4 regions of the Sporosarcina sp. SG10008 genome follow, and region 1 is predicted to be linked to each of the others. Evidence: riboswitches for the same ligand, from Rfam matches in the RefSeq annotation. Region 1 holds a riboswitch; each other region holds the start of a gene.

The links. Region 1 has a riboswitch for thiamine pyrophosphate ahead of thiD (bifunctional hydroxymethylpyrimidine kinase/phosphomethylpyrimidine kinase). Riboswitches for the same ligand answer to the same signal wherever they lie in the genome.
Region 2: it holds a riboswitch for thiamine pyrophosphate, as region 1 does, so the genes downstream of both, tenA (thiaminase II) here and thiD (bifunctional hydroxymethylpyrimidine kinase/phosphomethylpyrimidine kinase) in region 1, are expected to answer to the same signal.
Region 3: it holds a riboswitch for thiamine pyrophosphate, as region 1 does, so the genes downstream of both, ACGLYD_RS02925 (acetylornithine deacetylase) here and thiD (bifunctional hydroxymethylpyrimidine kinase/phosphomethylpyrimidine kinase) in region 1, are expected to answer to the same signal.
Region 4: it holds a riboswitch for thiamine pyrophosphate, as region 1 does, so the genes downstream of both, thiT (energy-coupled thiamine transporter ThiT) here and thiD (bifunctional hydroxymethylpyrimidine kinase/phosphomethylpyrimidine kinase) in region 1, are expected to answer to the same signal.

The regions. Positions count from the first base shown of each region.
Region 1 is NZ_CP172607.1:4,338,065-4,342,834, reverse strand. It holds gene ACGLYD_RS20375 (DUF3238 domain-containing protein) at 1-445, opposite strand, end outside; gene thiE (thiamine phosphate synthase) at 501-1,160, opposite strand; gene thiD (bifunctional hydroxymethylpyrimidine kinase/phosphomethylpyrimidine kinase) at 1,153-1,983, opposite strand; TPP riboswitch at 2,063-2,168, opposite strand; gene ACGLYD_RS20360 (histidine phosphatase family protein) at 2,545-3,087, opposite strand; gene ACGLYD_RS20355 (hypothetical protein) at 3,300-3,830, opposite strand; gene ACGLYD_RS20350 (ParM/StbA family protein) at 3,842-4,770, opposite strand, start outside.
Region 2 is NZ_CP172607.1:847,883-852,652, forward strand. It holds gene ACGLYD_RS04255 (ABC transporter permease) at 1-250, opposite strand, end outside; gene ACGLYD_RS04260 (ABC transporter ATP-binding protein) at 247-996, opposite strand; gene tenA (thiaminase II) at 983-1,675, opposite strand; TPP riboswitch at 1,783-1,886, opposite strand; gene ACGLYD_RS04270 (exonuclease SbcCD subunit D) at 2,037-3,194, shown strand; gene ACGLYD_RS04275 (AAA family ATPase) at 3,191-4,770, shown strand, end outside.
Region 3 is NZ_CP172607.1:569,092-573,861, forward strand. It holds gene ACGLYD_RS02920 (S-layer homology domain-containing protein) at 1-873, shown strand, start outside; TPP riboswitch at 892-994, shown strand; gene ACGLYD_RS02925 (acetylornithine deacetylase) at 1,206-2,486, shown strand; gene ACGLYD_RS02930 (LLM class flavin-dependent oxidoreductase) at 3,309-4,373, opposite strand; gene ACGLYD_RS02935 (NAD(P)-dependent oxidoreductase) at 4,397-4,770, opposite strand, start outside.
Region 4 is NZ_CP172607.1:105,240-110,009, forward strand. It holds gene ACGLYD_RS00465 (DEAD/DEAH box helicase) at 1-110, shown strand, start outside; gene map (type I methionyl aminopeptidase) at 579-1,325, opposite strand; gene ACGLYD_RS00475 (hypothetical protein) at 1,432-1,548, opposite strand; gene ACGLYD_RS00480 (DUF4870 domain-containing protein) at 1,612-1,953, opposite strand; TPP riboswitch at 2,192-2,293, shown strand; gene thiT (energy-coupled thiamine transporter ThiT) at 2,374-2,931, shown strand; gene ACGLYD_RS00490 (tryptophan-rich sensory protein) at 3,217-3,948, opposite strand; gene ACGLYD_RS00495 (M3 family oligoendopeptidase) at 4,109-4,770, shown strand, end outside.

The DNA of each region.
Region 1 (4,770 bases):
TCGTATACGTATAGATTTCATCCAACGAAAAATCCCTGTCGATGTAAGAATTACCGACCGCCGTTGTCATATGCGTCCCATTTCGGTAGACATCATATTCAGCGACATCTTTAATTTCCTCCCAAGACAATGCAATTTGCGTCTTTGCGACAATCGTTGTCATGACAAGTGACTGAAGCGGACTTTCTTTGTTTTTCTGTTCAGCAAATGCTGACGTTTGCAATGCAATAACGTCAATTACAATACCATCTTCAACACGTTCGATTACGTAATTATATAGTTTCGCATGCTTGAAATCACCGTCACTAAATTCAGAGACCGTTCCTTCATACAAATGATGCCCGTCTCTATAAACTTTGTAAGTTCCGCCGACATCATTCCATGTGAAATAGATTAGATCTGCCTTATGCAAAACGGTTTGTATTTCAAACAGTTTCTTTTTCATCCGCACACCACACCCCTTACTTGGAAGTGTGGTATATTTCGCGAGCAGTTAAACATTACATTTCAATACCTGTTAATGAAAGAAGGACCGCACCTTTTAAACGACTTGCTGCTTCTCCAGGATCTTCTTCTCCAGAAATTGCAGAAATAACCGCTACCCCTGACGCACCCGCTTTAATGATAGCACCGGCTCTGCGTTCTGAAATTCCACCAATCGCAACAATAGGTAAACCAGGTAACAACGATGCCACTTCCCTAATTGTCTCGATACCAATAACCGGTTGCGTATCCATTTTCGTCTGTGTCTCATAAACTGGACCTAGACCGATATAATCAGCCCCAGCATCAGCTGCCGCAATCGCTTCTGTTACATTATGCGTAGAAACACCTATTAGCATGTCTGGACCAACCTTGTCACGCACTGCTGAAATATATCCGTCTTCCTGCCCGATATGAATACCGTCTGCACCAATTTCAATCGCAAGACCTATATCATCATTGACAATGAAAGGTACACTATATTGTTCACATAATTGCTGACACGCTTGTGCAAAAGCCTTCAATTCTTCACCCGTTAATGCACCAGGCCCTTTTTCACGTAATTGAAAGCTCGTTATACCACCCTTTAGCGCCTCTTCTAAGACATGTAACGGGTCGCGTCCCGCCAAATTCACTGTACCCATGATGAAATATAAGTTAACTGTTTGCTTATCCATAAACTACAACCCCTTCCATTGTCTTGTTACCGCGGCGTCCATATGCCCAGTGATTCGTCGGACCATGGCCGCCACCAATTTTAAGTCCATCTTCAATTGCTGCGTGGATAAAACATTTTGCAGAAACAACTGCATTCGCTGCCGTTTCCCCATTTGCCAAAAACGCTGTCAGTGCCGCCGAATACGTACACCCTGTTCCATGCGTATCTTTCGTATCAATCCATGGTGCGCGAACCGAGAACCGTTCCCCGTCAGCCCCCATGAACAGATCTTCCGCATAAGGCGCTTCTTTCCGGTGGCCCCCTTTAATAAGAACCGCCCCCGCGCCCAACGCTATTATATGTTTCGCCGCTCGTTCTATGTCTTCATTCGTCTTTATTTCCATTCCTGCAAGCACTTCTGCTTCTGGAATATTAGGTGTAACAATAGCTGCAAGAGGTACAAGTACAGTCTTCAACGCTTCAACCGCCTGTCTTTCTAACAATGAAGCACCCCCTTTCGCAATCATCACCGGATCAATGACAAGTGGAATTCCGCTCCAATGAAACGCCTCTCCCACTGCATAGATAATTTCTGTCGAAAAGAGCATCCCTGTCTTAATCGCTTTAACATCAAAATCTTCAATAACTGCCTGTATTTGCGCTTTAATAATAGCGGTGTCAACCGGCTGTATCGCCGTCACTCCAAATGTATTTTGCGCTGTCACCGCTGTCAGTGCCGACGTACCGAAAACACCCAATTCTTGGAACGTCTTCAAGTCTGCCTGAATACCCGCACCACCACCACTATCCGACCCCGCAATTGTCAATGCCACACGTACCATTCGATTCGCCACCCTTTTATTTATACTAAAAAGCCGCTTCCCGGTGGCGTAAGAAAGCGGCTAGCCATTTAACTATTCGTAAAAGGCGTACCCACTTTCCTACGCCGGTATAATCCGGATCAGGTTCCAAGGGTCCGCGCATTCATGCACGTCTCAGCCTAAAAAAGGCTCCCCTAGTGGTTGTTAAACTATTCAGCTTTGTAGCAAGTGTAACATATCTAGTGTGAGATTGTGGGAATGTTTGGTCCATTTTCAATAGAAGCATAGAGTAATGGAAATAAAAAACTCCATCAAATAGGTTCAATATATATAATAAACTCGTTTCACGTGGTAACAGTTTATTCCATTCTATCGTCGATAAGAGTATAGTTAGTGACATAAACAGAAAGAAGGCGCAGTTTATGCATAAAGCAGACAGCAGACCGAATAATCCCGACAAATCCATGTGGATCAGTCTTTTCGGGGCACTCGTTATTATTGCAGTGGTCATTATTACTAATCTTACAATGGGTTAACATTCACTAAAACCTAGATAGGCCGACATTACAGCGGCCTGTTTTTTTATTCAGAACCCCAAATTCTTTCCACTTCTGAGTCCCCATCCTTAATCCGTATAACATACACGTCTGGATTCGTCAGTGCCTGCCACTGCCCAAAATCGAATCGTTCATCATAACAACTTAATAATAGCGCCATTAAATTCCCGTGTGTCACAAGCACTGTCCGCGAACCGTCACCCAGCTCATCCACAACATCACAGACCCTCGACATCGCTTCACTCGAAGATTCCCCACCCTCATATTTTAGATGAAGGTCAAAAAACGTATCTTCCAGCTTTATCAACCAATCCTCGAAATCCATTGAACTTAGCACGCGCTCCATAAGCCGACTATCCACCTCTACATGCAACTTCTTCCGCTCAGCTATAGGCCAGCCCGTCTGACGTGCACGAGAAAACGGACTCGTAATAATCCGATCCACTTCGATATCTTCGAAAAACGCTACAAGCTGACCCGCCTGCAGAATCCCTTCAGCAGTCAATTCCGCGTGTGGTGCCTGTCCTTCTGCGGAGCAATGACGCACGATGTAAATAACTTTTTCCATAACCGCTTCACCCCATTCTTCTTACTAAATAGACATACAGCCCATTCGTAAACTAGCTGTAGTCATCCCTATTACTCTTTTTCCCTTGTATGCTCCAAAGAAAACATCTCAATGTTTTAGATTCCTTAGAAATCACAACAAAAAGTGCCTGTACAATAAACCATCATGAAAATTTAAGCATTCATGGTGGTTTCTTATGCAGGCACTCACTATTATTTATTCATCTGGGCAAGGAAGTCAGCTAAAGGGTCTTCCTCTTCTACAACAGAGGTTTCTTCTGGCTCCTTTAACTGTTCCCAATCAAAATTATCCAGATCATCCTCTATGTTAATCAATTGATGTTCTGTTTCCACCTCAACGGCAGCGCTCGTTTCTTCCTGCAAATATAATGCTGCATTTACATCTATTGCATTGCTGTTCAATGATGCAAAGAGAGAAGCTGTGCGGATTGGATCGGACATCAACTGATAGACGATACTCCCTAGTAGCGCCTCGGAATGTTCGTGCTTTAACCAATCACGTTGCGCTTTAGTTAACCCTTTTGGGAGCGGAATTGTTATGGCCTCTCTATGCTTTAAAAGTGAGTCATTCACCCCATCTATCACGAACTCCGCAATTTTACTGGAAAAGTTTCTTCTTTCGACTTCTTTTAACTTTTGCAGTTGCTTTAGTGTGTGGTCAGATGTATCTGATGGGAGACGAAATGTAATGGGCTGTCCCCTTTTTAATCCCGCGTCATTCATGCATAGTCACCTTACTTTGTTTTAACTAACTTTTCTTCTTCTTTAATTTTGACTTGTTGATTTTTTTTCGCAAAGTCTGAAATTAACTTGTAATAAGCGTTGGCCATCATCCAAACACTTTCTTTTTCATCTTCAAAGAAATCGATATTATAACCATCTAAGCTATTATTTAACGTTTTAAGATAGTCTTTAAGGACAATAGAGCCTCCGCCGATGAAATAGCAGATCTCAGATTGCGAGTTTCTTGCCCATACATTCCGTAAATGGCGGTATTGCTTTTTCGCTAACTCCAAGAGAATCCGATCTACAATGTCATGAACACTTGTCCGGCTTCCTTTTACCATAATATGATTACGGTTATTTTTCTTCGTTATAATATCCACAACATCTAGACGACTGTCCAACTCTACGCCATGTCTAACATAAATTTCTTCTCGAATAGCATCCAGAGACTCTGAAACACCCAAGTTAAAGCCTTGCGCCTTATCATCATCAACTTTACGATTCCTAATAACCGCAACATCCGTTGATAACCCACCGATGTCTTGTATCAAGATTTGTTTATCGATTAATTCTTTATTAATGATGTTTAAATTATTATCCATTACAAGGTTGATAAACGCAGCAAAACCTTCCGGATAAACCTTTACTTCATCAAATTTAATATTTACTTTTATACCTTGATATTTAGGTGTAACCAAAAACTCTACTTGGTGAACAGAGCTAAGCAATTGGGAACGATAACCAACGTCTTTCCCTTCCTTTACTTCTCTCAGTGGAAGTCCTGTACCTAGTGTATACGTAGCTTCAATCACATTATTATTCCGTTTAAAAATACCTTTATTCTCATCACGTGCTGCATCTATTGCAAGTGCCGCGAACAACATCACCAAAGTTTGATCTTCCTCAGATTTGTTGCTACCTGGATCTAGTTCAGTTG
Region 2 (4,770 bases), 1.2 Mb from region 1:
GTATGCCTGGACGGGAAGACATTAGCACTGCAATTGCTGTTCCTGAAATAATCGAAATGGCTAGGCCGATAATAATCGTCATCAAAGTAACCGGTAGATGTTTCAACAATAATACTTCCCTCAGTTCCCAAAAACGTAAAAAAATTTGTATAGGGGAAGGGAGAATGAACGCTTTACCGTAAAGGCGTGCACCCAACTCCCAGATACTTAGAAATCCTGCAATGATTACTAAGGAAGCCGTATTTTTCACAGCGAAACCTCACTTCTGAGCTTGCCGATAAGCAGTTCTTTTAGCTCGAGCATTTCAGCGCGATGTAAATCGTTTCTTATTCGAGGTCTTTCAAGAGGCACTTCGATTTCCACGAATGAAGTGACAGGTTTGTTTTGCAACAGAAAAATACGGTCTGACAGAAACAGTGCTTCCTCTACGTCATGTGTGATGAAAAGGACAGTTGATTTGCGCTTTTCCCACAGATTGATGAGCCACTCTTGCATAGCCAGTCGGGTGATGGCGTCGAGTGCTGAAAACGGTTCATCCAACAATAGTAGGGAATTGCCAGAAAGAACAGCGCGTAAGAAAGCGACGCGCTGCTTCATTCCACCCGAAAGTTCTCCTGGATAGTTATCCTCTGTTCCACCAAGACCGAACTCTTGTAATAATGGTTGTACTTGTTCCTTGGCGGCCTTCTTATCTAATCCGGCTACTTCAAGCGGAAGACATGCATTTTCTAAAATGGTTCGCCAAGGCAGTAACAAATCTTGTTGTGGCATATAGCCGACCTTTCCAAGGCGCTGAGTATTTGGATTCCCTTCAAGAGAAATGGTACCCCCTGAGGGTTCATCTAATCCGGTTACAAGACGAAAAATCGTACTTTTACCGGAACCGCTAACACCAATTATCGAAATAAACTCACTGGGAAGAATGTTGAATGACAGATTATCGAGTATGCTGTTGCCTGATTCGTACGTGAATGAAACACCGTCAAACGATAGCATTTATCATTTCAACTCCAGGCCACATTTGTTTTGTATTTGCCATATCCCAAAACATATATTCATAACGAGTTGTATTGAGGAAGATCTCCTCGAGCTTTAACAGTTCATGCTCCGGTTTTCCTTCTGCTGATTTGTTCATTAAATCAATACACCAGCCCGCAAGTTCCTTGAATTCATCCGAAGAATACATCTGAATCCAATCGCCATATAACGAGTGATCGGCAGCACCTGGAATAGCATTTAGCTCCTTACCGATTTCCCAGTAACTCCATGCGCAAGGAAGCAGAGCAGCCATCACTTCCGCAACGGTTCCATTTTGACAGACGTGTAACATGTAGTGTGTATAGGCAAGAACAATTGGTGACGGCTTAGCGTTTTCAAGTTCCTGTTCAGAAATGCCGAACCGCAGTGCGTAGCTTCGATGCAGGGCCATTTCCTTGTTCAGCGTCCCATCGAGTAGTGTCGCGAATTTGCCCATCGTTTCCAAGTCGTCGGCTTTTACAGCCCCAATCGCAAACAGTTTTGCATAATCAATCAAATACAAGTAATCCTGTACCATATAAAACCTGAATTTATCCGGATCAAGCGTCCCATCGCCAATTCCTTGTACGAACGGATGGCTATGATTCTGTCTCCAGATTGGTAACGTCTTTTCTAACAAACGGTCAGTGAACTTCATGATATCAACACTCCCTTTGTATTCTTGAAAACCAAAAAACCCACTCCTTGAAGAAGAAGTGGGTTGTAGACAATCAAAAGTATCCCGGAAAATAGACCGGCAGAATTATTGTGTCAGCACCTCTTCCTTACGCTGGTATTAACCAGTTCAAGTTATAAGGGTCAAGGCACATGCCTCTCTCAGCTCTGTTAGAGCACCCCTAGCGGTGGATCATATGAAATTGGACTCATCCCCATTATAAGCATATTAAAAATAGAAGGTCAACCTTAACTTTGTGAAAAGTTAGAAAGGAATGTATGTTTCCTTTTACGAGAATTATCCTGTAAAGTAGAAAGAAAAAGTATTGAAGGGGGAAATGAATTTGAAATTTTTCCATACAGCGGACTGGCATTTAGGCAAGCTCGTTCAAGGTATATATATGACAGAAGGACAGCGTTATGTGCTTGATCAATTTGTAGAGGCAGTCAAAAAAGAGAAGCCAGATGCGGTCGTTATCGCAGGCGATTTGTATGACCGTGCGGTGCCACCTACAGAAGCGATTGCACTACTTGACGAAGTGCTTGGAAAAATTACTATGGAACTTGGAATACCTGTCCTAGCGATTGGAGGAAACCATGATAGCCCGGGACGCCTCCATTTTGGAAGCGGATTGATGCGAGTAAATGGCTACCATATTGCAGGTCAGATGACGAAAGTAATCGAACCGGTCGTTTTGTCAGATGACTACGGTGAGGTTCATTTCCATCTCGTACCATTTGCGGATCCTTCTGTTGTAAAACATTTGCACGAAGATGAAACGATTGTGAACCATAACGATGCGATGAAGAAAGTGACGGCAACTATCCGTGAACAAATGGCAGAGGGGGTCCGACATGTATTTGTTGGACATGCTTTTGTGACACCTCACGGAGAAAGTGAAAATAACACGAGTGACTCCGAACGACCGTTGGCAATTGGTGGGGCAGAATATGTGTCGGCGCATCTTTTCGAAGGATTTAATTATACTGCACTTGGCCACCTACATCAGGCACATTATGTGTTAAATGAAACAGTGCGATTTGCGGGTTCGCCAATGAAATATTCGATTTCAGAAGAACATCATAATAAAGGGTTTCTAATTATCGAACTTGACGCTGCAGGGCAGGTATCTGTTGAGAAACGGGAGTTGAAGCCAAAGCATGATATGCGGACGGTTGTAGGGACGATGGAACATATTTTGTTGCACCCAGTAAGTGAGGATTATGTTTTTGTTAAATTGCTAGATGAGACTCCGGTTTTATTCCCGATGGAAAAAGTACGGTCAGTCTATCCGAACGCGATGCATGTTGAGCGTAAAGTGCTCATGCTGACCGCAAATGCGGTTGATGAACAACGTATGGAACATGGGAAGCATGATGATTTAGCACTCTTTAAAGCATTTTACGAAGAGATGAAAGGAGAAGCGGCAGACGTAGAAACGGAGACCCTCTTTTCAGAAGTGCTCCATGAAGTTATGCACAAGGAGGGGACACAGCTGTGAGACCAATTCAATTAATGATGACGGCATTTGGACCATATAAAGGGACGGAAACGGTCGATTTCAGGGAATTGAAAGACAATCAACTCTTCGTTATTTCAGGAGCTACTGGTGCGGGGAAAACCACGATATTTGATGGGATTTGTTTTGCGCTATATGGTCAGGCGAGCGGAGAAGATCGAACGGATAATCGTGCGATGCGAAGCGACTTCGCAGACGACGCAGTTCAAACGACCGTTGAATTGACGTTTGACATTCATAATCGAACGTACCGCATCATGCGGCAAATACCGTATGTCAAACAGGGGAACAAGTCCGAAACGTCTGCGCGCTGCGAGTTCTATGAACTGACGGAAGACGGGGAGGTACCACTTGTCGACAGGCAGATTGTATCTGAAATTAACAAGAAGGTAGAAGAACTAATCGGCTTTACACAAGCACAATTCAGTCAGATTGTTATGCTGCCGCAAGGAGAGTTCCGAAAGTTTCTAACGTCTGATACAGAAAATAAAGAAACAATCATGCGGAAAATATTTAAAACAGATAAGTACCGTGAAATAGTGGAGCAGCTAAAAGGGAAGAAAGACAGCGCACAAGCGACTCTGACGAAAGAGATGCAACAGAGCGAGGGGCATATTGGACAAATAGCGACCTTACTGCCCGAGCGTGAGTCATCGGTCTTTACTGTTCTTGCGAATGAACATTACAATGTGAATCAAGTCGTTCAAGGATTAGAAGAAGAATTTGCGTTTTATCAAGACAAGACGGTTGTTGTTAAAAAGAGTTACGATGAAGTTTATGCAAAACATACAAAAATGCAAGAAATGTACCACGCCGCGAAAAGTATGAATGAACGTTTTATTGAACTACGTCAAAAAGAATTATCGTTAAATAAGTTAACGGAACATTTGCCGATTGTGGAACAAAAAGAGCAACAAATAGCCGACGCAGAGCGAGCTGTTTCAATCGGTGAACTTGAGATGCAATTACTCAAATTGAAAGAAGAAACTGCCACGAAAGCAGGTAATCTTAAGAATGCGAAGGAAGCAGTCCAGATAGCAACAGAAAAAATGGAACTTGCTGGGCAGCGTTTTCGAGTGGAAGAAGCAAGAAAAACTGACCGTGAAAAGCTGACGGAAAGTTTGATACGACTAAAAGATTTCCTTCCGGCTGTTTCAAGTTTGGCATCGAAGGAAACTGCTCTTGGTGTGATGAAAAAAGAAAACAATCATTTGGAAAAAGAACTTGGGAAAACCGTTAGAATGACAGATGAAGAAACGAAGAACTTGGAAAAAGTAAAAGTAGAAATCGAGATGTTTGAAGTGGGACAAGTTCAGTACGATGAACGTATCGATCAACTAAATGAAACGATTGAAAAGTGCAAACTACTGGATGAATTCATTGCCATTCGAAATCGGATACACGTATTGGAACAAGGAAAGAATGATCACGAGGCGCGTTATGAGAAAAGTAAATCGGAATACGATGCAGTAGAACAACTTTGGCTAAATAACCAAGCAGCTATGTTGGCTGAGTCTTTAAAAGACGGGGAATCCTGCCCGGTATGTGGGAGTGAACA
Region 3 (4,770 bases), 940 kb from region 1:
GCGGGTGGCCCATACAATAAAATGGCGATAACCACAGAGCCAATGCCTGATACAGGGCAAGGATATGGGCGGAACTTACTTCTATTAAAAGAAGATCGTGCTCTGGTTTTATATAATGAGCAAGAGGATCGTTATTTTGAGAACTTAATTTACAACTCATTTGTTAACTTGAAGAATTTCAAAGGTGACAAAGATTATTGGGAAACAGAAGTTACAAGCACCTATTTGAAAGATTTATATGACATTACAGCTCCATTCATTGATACACGTTTTAATGAGCAAATCGCGCTTTTCTACTATAATAGTGGTGCTGATTTTGGAATTGAGAATGCGAAAGAGCCATTGCGTAATTATGCTGACTTACTAGTCTCACAAAAAAGTAAAGGAAACGTCATTCCTGTGAATGACGAGTCTTACTACATCGCGGATTACTTCCCGATTGCACAGCAAGTAACGACACATGCCTCTATGAATCATGTGTTGGGCGGTATGAACGTTTTACTCATGGCTTATAATGAGTTCGGTGATCAGAAGTATTTAGATACAGCGCAGGCTATACAAACAGCGATTGTAGCGGATAAAGATGATTGGATTCGTGATAATGGCGATATTTGGTATCGTATTTCCGCATTACGTGACTATAAAGGCGATGATTACAAGCACCTGACTTTAGAGGACTTAATAAATTCGTACAAACTTTGGAAAGATATTGATCCGACGTATTTGCCTTTATTAGAAGAAATGATTGCTTCAAAAGCTTCGTTTTTATCGAATGAAAATTTAGGTTACACAACTAAAATAAAGAACGGGTTACGTGATATCGACTTATCAAACTATCTTCCTAAAGGGGAAGAAAGAACAGATGCATTGTGAAGAAGAAAAAAACTAAATAGATACTGCTAGGGGAGCCGTTTAGGCTGAGACACATCATAGATGTAAACCCTTCGAACCTGATCTAGTTCATACTAGCGTAGGGAAGCAGCTGAAACTTTACACATAATGTCTTTATATACGTAGAAAACAGCCGCCTTCCGATTATGGAAAGCGGCTGTTTTCTGTTCCAGTGTATATATGTTGAACAAATGAAATAAAGATAGTGAACTGTGCGAAGGCGCATTACAAGGGCTAGCGCCGTAGTGAATTCAATGGAATTCTTTATTACAACGTATATAGATTCACCTACCAAAAATATAGATAAGGGATGGATGAGTAAAATGGAAAATAGAATTAGTAACCTAGTTGATGAACGTCAAGAGGAGTTAGTGCAATTGCTAGCGGACCTCGTTCGTTTCCCGACAGTTAGTCCACCGGCAAGAAATACAACAGGCGTACAGCGGTATATTCAAGATTTTTTAGAACAAGAAAAATTTGAAACGGTTAGTTGGGATGTATTTCCTAGCGACCCGAACGTTGTAGGCATTAAAAAGGGAACGGATGGAAACCTATATAACAGCCTAATCATTAATGGACATATAGACGTTGCAGAAGTGGGGTATGAAACAGAGTGGACTGTGCCTGTCTTTGAACTGACGACTAAAGATGGCAACGCATATGGGCGAGGAACATCCGATATGAAAGGTGCAGTAGCGGCGACTTTACTAGCCGTTAAATTATTAAACGAACTAGGTGTGGAACTGAAAGGTGATTTGCAAATTCAGACTGTCATTGGGGAGGAAGCGGGAGAGGCTGGAACACTTTCATGTATGGAAAAAGGCTATACAGCAGACTTTGCACTTGTAGTCGATGGCAGTGATCGTCAAATCCATGGTCAGGGTGGTGTGATTACCGGCTGGATAACGATTAAAAGTAAGGAAGTTTTCCATGATGCAATGAGGATGAGTATGCTTCATGCAGGCGGTTCGGTTAATGGGGCTAGTGCGATAGAAAAGATGATGAAGGTTATTGCTGGATTACAAGATTTAGAACGTCACTGGGCTGTGACAAAAAAATATCCGGATTTTGCGCCTGGCGCCACTACTATTAATCCAGCAGTTATAGAAGGAGGAAGGCATGCAGCTTTTGTGGCGGATGAATGTCGGCTCTGGATCACCGTTCATTTCTATCCGAATGAAACCTATCAATCTGTAACAAAAGAAATCGAAGAGCATTTGAACCATGTAGCAAAAGCAGACACGTGGTTAAGAGAAAATCCCATTCACTTTCGCTGGGGTGGAAAATCAATGATTGAAGAACGTGGAGAAATATTTCCGGCGCTTGAAATGAATGCGGACCATGCAGCTGTTCAACTTCTTGCACATTGTCATGAACAAACCGAAAAAAGTCCTGCAATAATAGGTATGTCGAGATCAGTAACAGATGCTGGATGGCTAGGTGCAGCAGGAATTCCAACTGTTATCTATGGTCCTGGAAAGTTGGAAGAGGCACATTCAGTCGATGAAAAGATAAACATTGAAGAATTAGTGGTATTTACCAAGACGCTTATGATATTTATAAATGAGTGGTGTAATACCACGTCTGTAAATTAACCATTTATTTGCATAAAACACTGGGTGAGTAGGGCTTCGAAAACCCATTTTAACTGGATCATTTCCGGTTCGCTTTCGGCGAAATAATCACGACATATTTACCGAGAGCCACGCTTTTTTCGTTAATCCTGTTGCGAATACTTGCCTGTCGCGTACCTACAATGTTCAAGTGAAAAATGCAGTTATGTTTGAAAGAAATGAATAGATGACTTTTTATCGAGATTGTAAGTGCCCGAAGATGCAATTTCGGGCACTCTTGCACGTTGTATAATGTACTTCTTGCATACATTTAACAAAGAGTATGCATCTAATCATATGATGTCTTATAGAAAGTGACACTTCTTTACTAAAAAAAGAAAAAATTATATAGAAAGTTTCAGCCGCCAAAATTGCATCTTTGGCGGCTTTTCTTCAATTAAGAAGCCAGTGATTCTTTCGTCCCAAAAAGCTTCAGAACTACGTGTACTCATGAATTTGGAACGCGATGGATGAAGGACTACCATACGATTACCGAAAAAGATGTGAGGGATGCGACAAAGTCGCATCCCTCACATCTAGACATCACGATAATGGTATAGTAGTCGTTTAATGCAAAGCAATCCAAATGCAACTATACAAAGAGTACCCAGTGTGTGATCAAGTTTTTTTGTTAATTTTGGTTAATCGACAGACGTGGTGTAATACGAAAAAATAGGGAGTGTAAGTAAACTTTCCATTCATCTAGTACTAGTATATTGTTGCATATCGCCAAATAATTGGGGTTATTTCTGATGCGGTTTCAAATGGTTGCTATGTTTCGAGTTAAATTCACATGGGATAATCTTAACGAGCCGTTTCACGCCGAACGATCGGAGCTACTTGTGTTGCTAACATTTCAATACTCGCTGCGACTTTAGAAAACGGCAAGCCGCCGATATCCATTTGTGCAATGAATCGTTGATGTCCAAATAGTTCGTGTTGGTGGAGAATCTTCTCAATTATTTGCTGAGGGCTGCCGACAAATAATCCGGTTTCGGGACTGGCCATATAATTGAAATCAGAGCGGGATATTCTCGTAATCATTCCATGTTGTTTGTTCACATATCCCCAATAATTTGCATAGTAAGGATAAAATTCGTCTTTCGCTTGTTGGGATGTCTTTGTTATATACGTATGTCCTGTTACAGCCACTTTTAAATCCTCTACACGATGTCCGGCACTTATGCCAGCTTGGCGATACAAATCAACAAGTGGTTTGAAACGAATTGGATCCCCACCAAGGATAGCTAATGCTAAACCAGTTCCAAGTTTTCCAGCTCGTATTGCACTATCAGGTGTTCCACCTACACCAACCCAAATCGGCAGTTTATTTTGAACAGGGCGCGGGGCAATCATAGAATTAGTTAAAGGCGAACGGAATGACCCATTCCAATTGACGATTTCATTGGTATTCAATTCTTGAAGCAGTCGTATGTTTTCATCGAACAGTTCGTCATAATTGTTTAAGTCATGACCGAATAACGGAAAAGATTCAACGAATGCACCACGACCTGTAATAATCTCAGCGCGACCATTCGAAATTAAATCGAGTGTAGCAAAATCCTCGAATAGGCGAACAGGGTCGACTGTGTTCAAAACAGTCGTTGCACTCGTCAATTTAATACGCTTCGTGTTTTGTGCCACTGCCGCCAGAACAACTGGCGGAGCTGATACGGCGTAGTCTAAGCGGTGATGCTCACCGACACCAAAAATATCAAGTCCGGCTTCTTCAGTCAGCTTTCCAATAGCCAATACTTCATGAAGGCGCTGTTGAATACTTATTGTTTTTCCAGTTAGGGGATCTGGACCAAGATCCCCAAATGTATATATTCCAATTTCAATTCCGGGTTTCCTAGTTTCTGTTTGCATTGTTCTCATCTCCTAAAACTAAGTTATTCCGCTTCAGAAACAAGGGTGAAACGTTCATTTATATGTTGAGGATTTTCGATTTCATCAAGAACTGCAATTGCATAGTCAGCATAGCTTACATAGCTGTCACCTTTTGAGTTCACGATTAAATTGTTTTTTCCTTTTTGATACGAACCCGTTCTTTTTCCTTCAGGATTAAAGAATGCTGCTGGGCTAATGAATGTCCATTTAACTCCACTCGTCTTTTGCAGGTCTTCTAAGTTCTTTCCTTGATTGGAAGCAGTTGCAAAGTATTCTTCAGGGAATTCCGGTGTGTCAATTAGACGGATGGTTTTTGCTTCATCTACAAACAAGCTTCCCGCGCCACCTACAACAATTAATCTTGTTTCTGGAGCGC
Region 4 (4,770 bases), 470 kb from region 1:
GAGATTATCGTAAGCTGACTAAAGGAATTAAAACGGTTCAAAAAGTATGGTATAAAGGCCATCTTGCCGAAGGAAATTCAAAAACAATTGCAGCTCCTAAAAAGAAATAAGACAAGCGCAAGGGATCTATATATGTCGGGAAAATAGCACGTGTGCTGATTAACCATTTATTTGCATAAAATACTGGTGAATAGGGCTTAAAAAATCCGTTTTCACTGAATCATTTCCGGTTCGCTTTCGGCAAACTATTCACGACACATTTACCATGAGGCAAGTGTAGCTAGAAGTGACTCTGTCACTTCTAGCTACACTTTTTTCGGTAATCCTGTTGTGAATACAAGTAGCGCCCAGTAGGTGATCATGTTATTCACTGGTGATTTTTGATTAATCAATAGACGTGGGAAAATAGTTATATAAATCGAGTGAAGGCATCCCCTAGCACCGTAGTGAATTTAATGGAATACTTTATAACCACATATCTAGACAATAATAAAAAGGGCTATCCAGGAATCCAAGTGCATTGGATTTCCAGGGACAGCCCTTTTCTATATATATTGAAAGAACGCATTAGGCACTAATTATAGTTGCGTCAAAATAATTGGTTCGCCTTTTGTGACGATAATTGTATGTTCGATTTGAGCCACAAGAGATTTGTCTGGTGTAATGAACGTCCAGCCATCCCCTGATTCAATAATATGCTCTGCTTTTTCAGAGATAAACGGTTCAACTGCGAGAACCATTCCTTCTTTCAGAAGCGTCTTATCCCATGCGTCATAATAATTGAGTACATGCGAAGGTTCTTCGTGCAACGCTTTACCGATGCCGTGGCCAGTCAAGTTTTTGATGACTTTTAAGCCATTTTCTTTTGCTTCGCGTTCAACTGCTTTACCAATTTGGTTTAAGCTTGAACCTGCTTTAACTTTTGTCATTGCACGTTCAAATGCACTCTTAGCCACATCACATAATTGTTGTTTCTTATTATCGGGTGTACCGACAACAAATGAAATGCCAGTGTCAGCAAAATAACCATTGTAGGAACCTGAGACGTCAATATTAACAAGATCTCCATCTTCTATCACGCGGGAACCAGGCATGCCATGGGCAACTTCACTGTTGACGCTGATGCATGTAAATCCAGGGAAATCATATTCTGCGATAGGACCTGAAATTGCACCTTTTTCTTCGAATAAGCGACCGCCGATGTCATCAATTTCTTTCGTCGTTTTACCAGGGACAGTTGCTTCTTTCATCGCTTCCCTGATTTCAGCAACAATTTTGCCGATTTTCTTTAACGCTTCAATTTCCTGTTCAGTTTTTGCAATCATTATGTTCAAATCCTTTCTTCCGTTCATTCTTTTCCATACCATACTATATCATATGGAGCTGAACAAAAAAGCCTACAAACTTAAAAAACGTTTGCAGACTGTCGAATTATTTCTTTGGGATTGTCGTGCTTGTTGCTTTTTTTTCTTTCATTACTTTGCGAACAATTGGATAGACGATAGGCGCCAATTTAATAGCGGTTTTTAATAATTTTCCAATATTCATTACGAATCACTCCTAAACACAGCATTTGTTACTTTTTTCCCGAATAGGTGGTTTTATAAACATTCACTTCAATACTTTAACACCTTGAAACACATTCCAAATTAGAATTGCTATGAGCAAAACTCCATAAACTAGCATGAATAAGACAGGTGTTAATTGCCAAAATCCAAAGTTACCACTAGGCATTACATTCAGGTCGTAGGTAAAGGAAAACATTGAAAAAGAAAAAATGATAAATCCTGCAATAAGAAGTACGACAGGAACAAGATGTGAAACGAGAGAGCGCTTGGCATGGTGTTTTACTTCACGGTCATCCGAAACGAAATAAATAATGACGGGTATAAGTAAAGGGGTGAAGAAGACACTAAAGTAGCATAGGGCGGCTAACAGTTTATTGTTCGACACACGAATCCCTCCATTTTAGTTTAACTATATATATATTGAGTAAATGAATCCCTAGATTAAACTTGGCGAAGAGGCCATACAAGGGTTAACTGGAGCCTGAGATTGGCGGCATCTCCTAGCGCCACATCGAATTTAATGGAATTCTTAATTTCAACATATATAGGATAATTAACATCCCTGTTAATCATCTTGCTTATAGGATCCCCATCTTATACAATGAACTAGACAACTAAATTACTGGAACCACAGGGGGAGCCTATTTGGCTGAGATTGGACAGCACGTCCTGACCCTTAGAACCTGTAAGATTATTCTTGCGTAGGAATGTGGATGGAAATTGACATATTCGATGTCCCATCTATTTCGGGATGTCTTTTTTTATGCCCACATCTTTCGCTGAGCTAGGAAAGGGATGAATTAATTTGGATCGGAAAAGACTTCAACTTTTACTTGAAATAGCTATTTTAGGTGCAATTTCATTTGTGCTTGATCAGATTGGTTTTAAAATGCCACAGGGTGGCTCGGTTACGCTGTCAATGTTGCCGATTGTTGTCATGGCATTTAGATGGGGGATTGCAGGCGGTATGCTGACTGGCTTCGTCAGTGGGTTATTGCAACTGATGATGGGAGGCTATGTCTTTAATATAATACAGGCTGCGCTTGATTACTTCGTGGCGTACACGTTGGTTGGAGTGGCAGGTGTTACACTTGCATGGCTGTTAAGTAGTAAAGTAAAAGGCAACAAAGGCTCAATGGTTACAGCAATCGTTCTGGGGACAGTTATCGGTGGCATACTTCGATACTTGATTCACTTCATTGGTGGAATTGTATTTTTTGCATCTTATGCACCTGAGGGACAGCCCGTATGGCTCTATTCACTCGTATACAATGCAAGTTACATGATACCTTCAATAATATTATCAGCAATTGTTGCGTCAATATTATTCACTACAGCACCGCGTCTTTTAGAGAGAAAATAGAAAATCGCCGTTCTGCCCAATGTGGGAGGACGGCGATTTTTTTAAAGGTAAGAAAGTATAAGTTGTTCTACATGGATCGATGTCTAGACTCCAGACGCCAGCCCCTGGGCCCACACGAAGTGGGTCATGCAGTGGGGAGGGATTGAGCTACATCCCTCCTTGTTGCGACAGGATGTCGCGATTTTAGACTGCCTTTCTTTAATTTCAGTCTTGCCGAAAAGGCAAAGACCGACTTTGTCTTCAAGTCTTTCAGCGCTTGTCGGGGCTAAACAGCGTCTTACACTTTTATTTAGGTGTGAATGACTTTCGTCTGAAGAACATGAATCCTGCGATTGTAGCTGCAAGAAATAGGGCTGCGGCAGAGACGAATAGTTCATCAGCACCGTTTTTTACAGTGATACCTATAAATGCCCATATGAAGACAGCACTAAATGCTATATCCGCGTAATGGTATAAAAAATGAAGTGCAATAGCGGTTGCGATAGTCAAGTAGATGACGGTCCATAGCGGGTCACTTAGTCCCCAACCAGACCATTCATGCAAAGTAAGGACATAACTGATATTTGCAATGGTCGCGACAAAAACCCATCCTAGATAGACAGCAATCGGAACTCTACCATGAATATGACTATTTTTTATAGAATAAGTAAAATAAATGGTTAACAGTGTTAAAAGAAGAACCAGGTTGACAATAATTGTCCATCCGAAGAAACCAAAATGCCAAAGCAAAATCCAAGTGATATTTAATAGGCAGCTGAGCACAAACAAAACTACCCTCCGATTGAATAATGCATGATTAATGTTTACTGTGTTGCGCATAAAGCCGTATAACCAGATAGCGAGAAGCAGATAAATAACTGCCCAAATTGAAAAGGTATATCCTGCAGGTGTAAATAGTACCGGTAAACTATTAGAGATTTGCCCGGTTGTTTTTCCATTGATAGGCATTATATTCGCAGCTGCATTGACTAGAACGACCGCAATGAGCGAAAAGGTCATAATTATAATTCTAAACATATTTAAATCCTCCTACTGAATAGTATACAGAGGAATGGTGGAACCTGCGAAGGAAAGTATGAACCTTCCGTCACAATTGCATTATTTCGCATACCGAAAATTCATGTTATAATCAAGTTGTGTTTTTAGAAAATTTTGAATGAATTAAGGGGGAATAATAGTGACGCAAAAAACGTATTCTGAAGTATGGGATCTTGACGTTTTCTTTAAAGGTGGAAGTGGATCGACAGAACTACGGACACATTTGGATAGCGTAAAAGAAAAGTTAGGTTCATTAGAAGAAACGGCTTCTGCATTTGAAGTTCCTCAGTCAGCTGGTGCGTCAAAAGAAGTTGTAAACCTTATTGAATCATTAAAAGAGGTTGCACTTGACCTGTCACAGGCAGGTGCCGTTATTGGGTGTTTCCTTGCGGCGGATACAACAGATAAAAAAGCATTGCAACTGCAAGGCGAAACCGGCTCCCTTGGGGCACGTTTTTCTACAATCGGGCTTAAAATCCGACAAACGCTGGCAAAAGCAGATGAGGATACATGGAATGGATTAATGGAATCGGATGAACTGAAGGAATTTGCATTTGTACTGAATGAATGGCGTGAAGAGGTCAACCTGAAACTGTCTGAAGAAGAAGAGAGTTTGATCACGTCGCTAAGCGTAGACGGCTATCATGGGTGGGGACAGTTATACGACATGCTCGTTGGTGACATTAAAATCAAAATCGAATTGGACGGAGAAGAGAAAGAACTTTCCGTTGGGCAGGCAAATAACCTAAGTTCGCATGAGAATGCAGATGTGCGAAAGCGCTCATTTGAAGCGTTGGAAGA